2 regions of the Bradyrhizobium sp. 197 genome follow, and region 2 is predicted to be linked to the other one. Evidence: predicted binding sites of a transcription regulator. Region 2 holds the regulator's gene; the other holds the start of a gene.
What was found. Region 2 encodes HrcA, which represses chaperone genes, less so after heat shock. Its sites were predicted from a motif close to GTTAGCACTCNCNNNNNGNGAGTGCTAAC; they were not measured.
Positions count from the first base shown of each region.

Region 1 (5,205 bases), on a different contig from region 2:
ACTATCAGCAAGCCGAAATTCTACTAAGCCGAGCGGTTGCCGTGGATCCGCGGTCTCCTGAAGCCCAGATGAGCCGTGGCGTCGCGCTGAACGGGCTGCAACGTCATGATGAGGCCCGCGAGAGCTATCAAAAAGCCATCGCTTTGCGGCCCAATTACGCCGTTGCCCTGTCCAATCTCGGTAACGTATGCCTCGCCCTAGATCTTCACCATGAAGCGCTCGAAAGTTTCGACAAGGCGCTCGCAATCGATGGAAACCTTGCCGATGCCCATAACGGCCGAGGCTGGGCGCTCTGCAGTCTGCGCGACTATGGTGAGGCCATTGCGAGCTTGAACCGCGCGCTATCGATCCAGCCCAATCATGTCTCGGCACTGACGAACCGCGCTGCTGCATGGCTGGAACTTCTGCGATTTGACGAAGCCTCAGCGGATTACAACCGGGTGATCGCTCTCGCACCCGACAACGCGAACGGGTGGTATGGGCGGGCCACTGTCCTGGTCCGAAACAAAGGAATTGCCGACGCATTGCCTGATTGCGAGAAGGCTCTCGCGATCAATCCCGCTTTCTTTCAGGCCCACATCCTGCTTGGCCAATGTCTCGCGGGACTTGGCCGGGTCGACGAAGCCCACGCCAGTTTCGACAGGGCTCTTGCCATCAAGCCTGACTTCGAGGACGCGATCACCAACAAGATCTTCGCGCTCGATTTTGTGGCGGACGCCAGCGTTGCGCAGCATCAGCAAGCGCGGCAGCTTTGGTGGGAACGGGTCGGCGCGAAGATCGCTTCAGCAGCGGTAGGACCGCATGACAACAGCTGCGATCCGGATCGCCGTCTGGTGCTGGGTTATGTCTCGTCGGATTTTCACGCGCATTCGGCGGCGTTCATTTTCAAGCCGGTCCTGCAACACCATGATCGGACAAAGTTCGAGATCGTGTGCTACTCTTGTTCGCCGAAAGCGGATGCGACGACCGGCGAATTTCAAGGGATCGCCGACCGCTGGCGCGACGCTTCGCAATGGACCGACGATCACCTCGCCGCTCAAATCCGCGCCGATGGCATCGACATCCTGATCGATCTGTCCGGCCATACCAAGGGACACCGGCTCGGCGTGTTTGCGCGCAAGCCGGCACCGGTCCAGGTGCATGGCTGGGGCCACGGCACCGGCACCGGGCTGCGAACGATCGATTATCTGTTCTCGGACCCGGTCGCGATTCCTCTTGCGGTTCGGCCGCTGTTTGCGGAGACCGTTGTCGACCTGCCATGCTTTGTGACGCTGGTGCCGCTGCCGGACGGGATTGCGCGGGCGCCAACGCCGGCGATCTCGAACGGTTTCATCACATTCGGCGTCTTCAACCGTATCAGCAAGATTTCGGACGAGGCGGTGGAAGTCTGGTCCAGGATTCTCGAGCGGGTGCCGCGTTCGCGACTGCTGATCAAGGATTTTGCGCTGGACGATCGGCTGGTCCGCGACAATCTGCTGGCGCGGTTTGCAGCTTGCCGGTTGCCGGCCGAACGCGTCGACCTGCTCGGAGCCACCTCGCGAACCGAGCATCTGGCATCGTTCAATCGCGTCGATATTGGCCTCGACCCGTTCCCGCAGAATGGCGGCGTCAGCACTTGGGAAGCCTTGCAGATGGGCGTGCCGGTGGTGGCGAAGCTCGGTAACAGCCTGCCTAGCCGTGCTGCGGGCTCTATCCTCACCGCGCTTGGCCTGCCGGACTGGGTCGCGAATAGCGATGAGGCGTATGTCGAAATCGCGGCTGGCCGTGGATCGCAGATCGGCGACCTCCAGAAGTTGCGCTGCGAACTGCCCGGACAGATCAAGGCTGCAGCCGCCGGCAACCCCGTCTCATACACGCAAGCAGTGGACGATGCCTATCGCGCGATGTGGAAACGCTATTGCAATGGCCGCTCCCCGCAATGACGACGAGAGAGCTTACGCTTTCAACTCCACCGTCCTGAACTCCGCCGGCAGGATTACCTCCAGCAGCTCGACGTCGTCCGAATAGTCCAGAATCATGTGCTTGATCTTCGGCGGCTGAGTCCAGGCGCTGCCTTCTTTCATCAGCGTCTCGCCCTCTCCGTCCATATAGGTCTTCACCCAACCCTTGAGCACGTAGACCATCTGGAATTCGACGGCGTGGAAGTGGAGCTTCGAGACCTCGTCCGGATTGCAGGGACCTTGCAGCCGGATCACGTGCGCTTGCGCGAGGCCGTGGCTTGCAGCAGCGATGCCGAGATCGCGATACTTCGCGTAGGTGCGCAGACCGTCGGCCTTGAAGTCTTCCTCGCGGTGATGGCTGATGGCGATGCGCTGCTTGGGACGCACGGGCTTTTTCGGGGTGACAGTGCGCGCCTTCGCTTTCACCGCCTTGCGCGCCGATAATCGGGGCGCGGCCTTGGCGCCGCTCCGCTTCTTCACCGCGACTTGCAATGCGCTGCGCGATTTTGCCTTCTTGGCCATGGGCCGGCCTCCCGTTTTGTTGTGGGGGAGACGCTAGCACAGAAAAAAGACTCGTGGGGTGGGTTAGCCGTAGGCGTAGCCCACCTCTTTCGCTTCCGAGGATACAAACAGTGGTGGATTACGCTGCGCTAATCCACCCTGTCCTACGCACCCCGCGATCAATGCAACCGAAACACACCGTCGACCGCACGCAGCTCGGCCGGCTTGATCAGCTTGGAATGCACGACCGTCACCGAGAACAGTGGGCCGTCGAGCTTCTGCTGCCAAAACGCCAGGAAATCCGTCAGCGCCGGGAATTTCGGAAACATGTCGTAGTTCTGCCAGACATAGGTCTGGAGCAGCGAGCGATGATCCGGCATCCGGTAGAGAATTTCCGCCGTCGTCAGCCCGTAACCCAGCACCTGTTTCCGGAAATCGTCGGAAACAACCCCAACCCGCGAGACCATGCCAACCTCCTTTGCAGGAGCGCATATTCAAGGGGTGGCTTTCCGGTACGCGCCCTACGAGCCACCCGGTGGAGATGCGCTCACAAGATAGAAATGTGACGCAAACTGACAATCCATCTCAAGCCCAAAAGTTTAACAAGCTGTTGAAATTCAATGCGTTAGCAGCAGATGCGGCACCGTGCTAATAAGGTCCGAGTTGGCCGGTTAACGATGGTAAAGAATTCTGGCAGGCAGCGCTTCTGAGTGCTGATTTTTCTGTTACAAGCCCTTGCCCCCGCAAAAATCCTGGCCTATTTGAGGTTCACCCGCCTTAGCACTCGCGGGCCTCGGTTGCTAACATCCTGAAAACATCAATCCGCGCAAACGTTTAGGAGAACTGCATGAAATTCCGTCCGCTTCACGACCGCGTCGTGGTCAAGCGCATTGACGCAGAAGAGAAGACCGCTGGCGGCATCATCATTCCCGACACCGTCAAGGAAAAGCCCTCGCAGGGCGAAATCGTCGCTGTCGGCCCCGGTGGTCGCGACGAAGCCGGCAAGCTGATCCCGATCGACCTGAAGGTCGGCGACCGCGTGCTGTTCGGCAAGTGGTCCGGCACTGAAGTCAAGATCGACAACGTCGATCTGCTGATCATGAAGGAAAGCGATGTCATGGGCGTCCTCGACGTCCCCGCTTCCAAGAAGAAGGCGGCCTAACAGCCCCCTCTCCCCACCCAGCTAGACACCTAAGGAAAAATCCAGATGGCAGCTAAAGAAGTCAAATTCGGCGTCGATGCACGCGACAAGATGCTGCGTGGCGTCGACATCCTCGCCAACGCCGTCAAGGTGACGCTCGGCCCCAAGGGCCGCAACGTCGTCCTCGACAAGTCGTTCGGCGCTCCCCGCATCACCAAGGACGGCGTCACCGTCGCCAAGGAGATCGAGCTCGACGACAAGTTCGAGAACATGGGCGCGCAGATGGTGCGCGAAGTCGCCTCCAAGTCGGCTGACGCGGCCGGTGACGGCACCACCACCGCAACCGTGCTCGCGGCTGCGATCGTTCGTGAAGGCGCCAAGTCGGTTGCCGCCGGCATGAACCCGATGGACCTGAAGCGTGGTATCGACCTGGCCGTGGAAGCCGTGGTCGCCGACCTCGTCAAGAACTCCAAGAAGGTCACCTCGAACGAGGAAATCGCCCAGGTCGGAACCATCTCCGCCAACGGCGATGCCGAAATCGGCAAGTTCCTCTCCGACGCCATGAAGAAGGTCGGCAACGAGGGCGTCATCACGGTTGAAGAAGCCAAGTCGCTCGAGACCGAACTCGAGGTTGTCGAGGGCATGCAGTTCGACCGCGGCTACATCTCGCCCTACTTCGTCACCAACGCCGACAAGATGCGCGTTGAAATGGAAGATGCTTACGTCCTCATCAACGAAAAGAAGCTATCTCAGTTGAATGAATTGCTTCCCTTGTTGGAAGCCGTGGTGCAGAGCGGCAAACCGCTAGTGATTATCGCCGAAGACGTCGAAGGCGAAGCTCTTGCCACCCTGGTCGTCAACCGTCTCCGCGGCGGCCTGAAGGTCGCGGCCGTCAAGGCTCCGGGCTTCGGCGATCGCCGCAAGGCCATGCTGCAGGACATCGCGGTTCTGACCGGTGGTCAGGCGATCTCGGAAGATCTCGGCATCAAGATGGAGAATGTCACGCTCGCCATGCTCGGTCGCGCCAAGAAGGTGATGATCGACAAGGAAAACACCACCATCGTCAGCGGGGCCGGCAAGAAGGCCGACATCGAGGCGCGCGTGGCCCAGATCAAGGCGCAGATCGAGGAAACCACCTCGGACTACGACCGTGAGAAGCTCCAGGAGCGTCTCGCCAAGCTCGCGGGCGGCGTCGCGGTGATCCGCGTCGGCGGCGCGACGGAGGTCGAGGTGAAGGAGCGCAAGGATCGCGTTGATGACGCGATGCATGCGACCCGCGCGGCTGTGGAAGAAGGCATTGTCCCGGGCGGCGGCGTCGCCCTGCTCCGTGCTTCCGAGCAGCTCAAGGGCCTGCGCACCAAGAACGACGACCAGAAGACCGGCGTCGAGATCGTGCGCAAGGCGCTCTCCGCGCCCGCTCGCCAGATCGCGATCAACGCCGGTGAAGACGGCTCGGTGATCGTCGGCAAGATCCTGGAGAACAAGACGTATGCTTACGGCTTCGACTCCCAGACCGGCGAGTACGTCAACCTGGTCACCAAGGGCATCATCGACCCGACCAAGGTCGTGCGCACCGCGATCCAGAACGCAGCCTCGGTTGCGGCCCTGCTGATCACCACGGAA
Region 1 is NZ_JADPJJ010000135.1:244-5,448, reverse strand. Features, by position in the region: gene IVB27_RS29645 (O-linked N-acetylglucosamine transferase, SPINDLY family protein) at 1-1,922, shown strand, start outside; gene IVB27_RS29640 (cupin domain-containing protein) at 1,935-2,462, opposite strand; gene IVB27_RS29635 (usg protein) at 2,621-2,908, opposite strand; gene IVB27_RS29630 (co-chaperone GroES) at 3,289-3,603, shown strand; gene groL (chaperonin GroEL) at 3,649-5,205, shown strand, end outside.
Region 1: the regulator HrcA is predicted to act here: its motif matches at 3,218-3,246, upstream of IVB27_RS29630 (co-chaperone GroES).

Region 2 (5,205 bases):
CCAGCGCGCTGAGTAGATGCCCGGCGCGCCATCGAGCGCGTCGACCACGATGCCGGAATCATCGGCGAAAGACGGGAGCTTCGTCGCTTGGGCTGCCGCGATCGCCTTGATCGCAGCATTGCTGCGGAAATCGTTGCCGGTTTCTTCCGGCTCGGGAAGGCCGAGCTCGCCGGCCGACACCGCCTCGACGCCGTAAGGCGCGAGCAGCTCCTTCATCTCGGCGAGCTTGCCGGGATTGTGGGTCGCGATGACGAGCTTTCCGGTGATTCGGCGATGCATCGGCTTATTGACTACGCTACCGCCAGTTTCTGCAAGTCCACGAGACGCGCGACGCCCTTGCGCGCCAGCGCCATCAGCGCCAGCAACTCGGCTTCCGTGAACGGCTCGCGTTCCGCAGTGCCCTGGACTTCGATGATGCGGCCATCGCCCGTCATGACGAAATTGGCGTCGGTGTCGGCTTCCGAATCCTCGGCATAGTCGAGGTCGAGCACGGGCGTGCCTTTGTAGATGCCGCAGGAGATCGCGGCGACGTTGTCGCGCAACACGTTGGCCTTGACCATGTTGCGCGCCTTCATCCAGTTGACGCAATCGGCAAGCGCGACCCAGGCACCGGTGATCGAGGCCGTGCGGGTGCCGCCATCGGCCTGGAGCACGTCGCAATCGACCGTGATCTGGCGCTCACCCAGCGCTTCGAGATTGATGATGGTGCGAAGCGCACGGCCGATCAGGCGCTGAATTTCCACGGTGCGGCCGCTCTGCTTTCCAGCGGAGGCCTCGCGGCGGGTGCGTTCCGAGGTCGCGCGCGGCAGCATGCCGTATTCGGCGGTGACCCAGCCGCGGCCCTGGCCCTTCAGCCATGGTGGCAGACGGTCTTCCAGCGTGGCGGTGACCAGCACATGGGTGTCGCCGAATTTTACCAGGCACGAGCCTTCCGCATATTTGACCACGCCGCGCTCCAGCGTCACGGGGCGCAATTCGTCGGGCGCACGGCGGCTTGGCCGCATGGGAAATCCTCCAAAACTCTCGGAAAAGGGCTGTTCGCGGTGCTTGTAGGTGGGGTGAGGGTGGGCGGCAAGGGGGAAGATCGAGACCTTATTCACCCCCGATTTTCGATCCGCGAACGCCACGCTTGTCAGAAGCGCCCGGGATAGACAAATTACGTGCATCCGAGAGGAGTTACCGTCTGTGGCCCATCACGATCCGATCCATCTGATCGCGCCGCGCGCGGGTCTCGCCCAGCTCAACGAGCGTTCCCGCGACATCTTTCGTCAAATTGTCGAAAGCTATCTCGCGACCGGGGAGCCGGTGGGCTCGCGCAATATTTCGCGCCTGATCGCCATGCCGCTGTCGCCGGCCTCGGTCCGCAACGTCATGGCCGATCTGGAACAGCTCGGCCTGATCTATGCCCCGCATACCTCCGCCGGCCGGCTGCCGACGGAACTCGGCCTGCGCTTCTTCGTCGATGCCCTGATGCAGGTCGGCGACCTCACCGAGGCCGAGCGGCAGGCGATCCAGAGCCAGCTCACCTCCGTCGGGCAGGCGCAATCAGTCGAGGCCGCGCTGGAGGAGGCGCTGACGCGGCTCTCCGGCCTCACGCGCGCCGCCGCGGTGGTGCTGACGCCAAAATCCAATGCGCGGCTCAAACACATCGAATTCGTCCGCCTGGAACCGGAGAAGGCGCTGGTGATCCTGGTCGGCGAGGATGGCCAGGTTGAAAACCGCGTGCTGGTGCTGCCGCTCGGGGTTCCCTCCTCGGCACTCACCGAGGCCGGCAATTTCCTCAACGCGCGGATCCGCGGCCGGACCCTGGCCGAGGCGCGGCTCGAGCTCGAGACCGCACTCGGAGAGGCCCGCGCCGAGCTCGATCAGCTCACGCAAAAGGTGATTTCCGCCGGTATCGCCAGCTGGTCCGGCGGCGAGAGCGAGGACCGCCAGCTCATCGTCCGCGGCCACGCCAATTTGCTCGAAGATTTGCATGCGCTGGAGGATCTGGAGCGCGTTCGCCTGCTGTTCGACGATCTCGAAACCAAGCGCGGCGTGATCGACCTGCTCGGCCGGGCCGAGACCGCGGAAGGCGTGCGGATCTTCATCGGGAGTGAGAACAAGCTGTTCTCGCTGTCGGGCTCTTCCACCATCATCTCGCCCTATCGGGATGCCGCCGGCCATATTGTCGGCGTTCTGGGCGTAATCGGGCCGACACGGCTGAATTATGCCCGTGTGATCCCGACCGTGGACTACGCCGCCCGCATCGTCAGCCGCCTCCTGGGGGGCTGACCGGCGCCTTGGGCCGATCACGGGCGCTTGATTTTCGCCGTCCGAAGCACGATATCCGGGCGAGAAAATCCCTGAGACGTTTGAGAAGAGAGCCGATGACCGATCGAGACCGGCAACCCGAAGACGCGGCCGCTGTGACGCCCGAGCCCGTGGTGTCAAAACCCTACATCATGCCGGACGATCCCGAGCCCGGCTCGGTCGAGCTTTTGCAGAAGGAAGCCGCCGAGGCGCGCGACCGCATGCTGCGGACGCTGGCCGAGATGGAAAATTTGCGCAAGCGCACCGCCAAGGAGGTCGCTGACTCCAAGCTCTACGGCGTCACCGGCTTTGCCCGTGACGTGCTCGATATCGCCGACAACCTCCAGCGCGCGCTCGATGCCGTTCCGGCCGATGCCCGTGCGGCGGCCGATCCCGGCCTGGCTTCGCTGATCGAGGGCGTCGAGCTGACCGAGCGCTCGCTGCTCAACGCGCTGGAAAAACACGGCGTGAAGAAGTTCGACCCCTCGGGGCAGAAGTTCGACCCGAACTTCCAGCAGGCGATGTTTGAGGTTCCCGACGCGTCGGTGCCCGCGGGCACCGTCGTGCAGGTGATGCAGGCCGGCTATACCATCGGCGAGCGCGTGCTGCGCCCCGCTTTGGTCGGTGTCGCCAAGGGCGGCGCGAAGGCCGTGCCCGCCGCCAACAGCAACGAGCCGGTTTAGCTCTCAATCCCCGCGGTTGAGGAGACGCGCGCGGAGAAGCGCGCCTCGGGATGAGGGGCTTGCAGCTCTTGGCGTCGCCTAAGCGCTCGCCGTGATATCCGCAGACTGAATCCGCTTCACACCGGCCTTGGTCATGTCGGCCCAGGCTTTTGCGAGCGAACCCTGATTGTCGATGCCGCGGCAGGCGTCTTCCACCACATAGACCTCGAAGCCCGCCTTGCGGGCGTCGAGCGCGGTCCAGGCGACGCAGAAATCCGTCGCCAGCCCCGCGACGAAGACGCGTTTGATCTTGCGCGCCTTCAGATAGCCGGCAAGGCCGGTCGAGGTCTTGCCGTCGGCTTCGAGGAAGGCCGAATAGCTGTCGACGTCCTTGTGAAAACCCTTGCGGATGATGAGTTCGGCGTGCGGGATCGCAAGGTCCTTCGACAGCGCGGCGCCGTCGGTGCCCTGCACGCAATGGTCCGGCCACAGCACCTGCTTGCCGTAGGGAAGATCGACAGTCTCGAACGGCTTCTTGCCGGAGTGTGCCGACGCAAACGAAACATGGCCTTGCGTGTGCCAGTCCTGTGTCATCACCACGTTCGAAAACGCTTTGGCCATCTTGTTGATGACCGGCACCACCTGCTCGCCTTCCTTTACGGCGAGGCTGCCGCCGGGCAGGAAGCAGTTCTGCACGTCGATCACGAGCAGCGCGGATGCATCGTCCGGCTTGATCGATGCCGCTGCTAAGAGCGCGCTTGGCACGAGGGTCGCGAGCGCCGTCGTTGCAAGCGCCGTCAAGATGTGTCGCCGATCCAGCATGGTCCGCCTCCCTCCAGATTGAACGGGGGAGAGCCTAGTTCCGCTCGTGTACGAACAGAAGCCCGAAAATGCAGCCGGATGTGGTCAGCGCATGGGCCTTTCAGCCTTTCGGCTGGATGCCGTCGCGTACCGCGCGGAAGCGGGTGAAGGCGGCCGGCCACTGGTCGCGCGGGGCGCTGGCGATGATGCGCAGCGAAGCGCCACCGCTGCTGAAGCGGATCCACTGCACCACGGTCACCGCCGTCTTGTCCTTGCCGCTGATACCGTCGATCCGGGTCTCGAAACCCTGCTGGCCGTTGATGCGAAGCGGCTCGGACATGGTGACGCGCGACTCGCGCACGCCAGGAATCTGCAGCGCCGCCTCCTGGGCGAAGCGGGCGCGGTCGTCGGCCTGCTGCGGGGTGGCGCCGATCACGCCGAGGATCATGAACGGCTTCGATTCATAGCCTGTGCCCTCGTCGCCGTCGGCCAGGATGATGCTCGAGCCCGGCGCCAGCGTGCGGACGTCCTTGAATTCGGCGAGATCGGTGATCTTGAACGGCATCAGCGCGAGCTGCTCGTCGGCCGAGACCTGCTTGCGGGTGGCGACGCTCGCAAACATCTGCCGCACCGCCTCGTCGGTGTAGATCTTGATCGCATTCTCCGGAATCTGCACCGCGACATAGCCGGAGAAGCCGGCGCCCGGCACGATCATCGAATAGCGCCTCACGGGGGTTTCGCCGGCCTTGCCGCTCTCGGTGGTGAAATAGGCCAGGCCCGCAGGCGTCTCGATCTTGTCCTGCTTGACGCCGTTGGTTCCGGCCGGATTGGAATTGAAGGCGCTCACGACCTCGCCATAAGCCGCCGGCGGCAGCTCGGTGATCAGCACCTTGACGTTGCCGTCCTCGCTCTGGAAGCCCGGAAACGTCTTGGCCGTGCTGAGGCCGACCAACGGCACCATGCCGAGGCGCAAGCCAGGCGGGAAAACGGCGTCGGCAGCCAGAGCCGGAAGTGCGGAGGCGACGAGGAGGGCGAGCGCAGCGAGGGGGCGGGTCAGCTTCATGGGCACTCTGATTGGTTCACATTGAGGCCGTTCGATGGTCGGCCACCGAGCCGCTTTGTCGCGCGGCGCAGCCTCGATGGCGGCTCTCCGGCGCCCGCCTTTTAGCGGGTTTGCCTCGCCGGTAACAGGGCGCGCGGATCATGGTGGCGGGGGCTGGCTGATATCTGAACCTGTTAATAATTCCTCACCCGCAAGGGCGGTTCAGCCCGGATATGATGCTTCAAAACGCGATGTTTTCACGGTCGAAACTTGCGTTCTCTCCTTGCGGGCCCCTCCCCCCCTCCTATATGAGCGTCAACCATCGCAATATCGCGAATGTTTGATCTTAGGGGGTTTCGGTTCGGGTGCCTTCTGGGCCCAGCCAGCCTGCCGCAAAAACAAGGATAT
Region 2 is NZ_JADPJJ010000189.1:42,382-47,586, forward strand. Features, by position in the region: gene rdgB (RdgB/HAM1 family non-canonical purine NTP pyrophosphatase) at 1-279, opposite strand, end outside; gene rph (ribonuclease PH) at 291-1,004, opposite strand; gene hrcA (heat-inducible transcriptional repressor HrcA) at 1,186-2,274, shown strand; gene grpE (nucleotide exchange factor GrpE) at 2,370-2,975, shown strand; gene pncA (bifunctional nicotinamidase/pyrazinamidase) at 3,054-3,776, opposite strand; gene IVB27_RS41370 (hypothetical protein) at 3,877-4,818, opposite strand.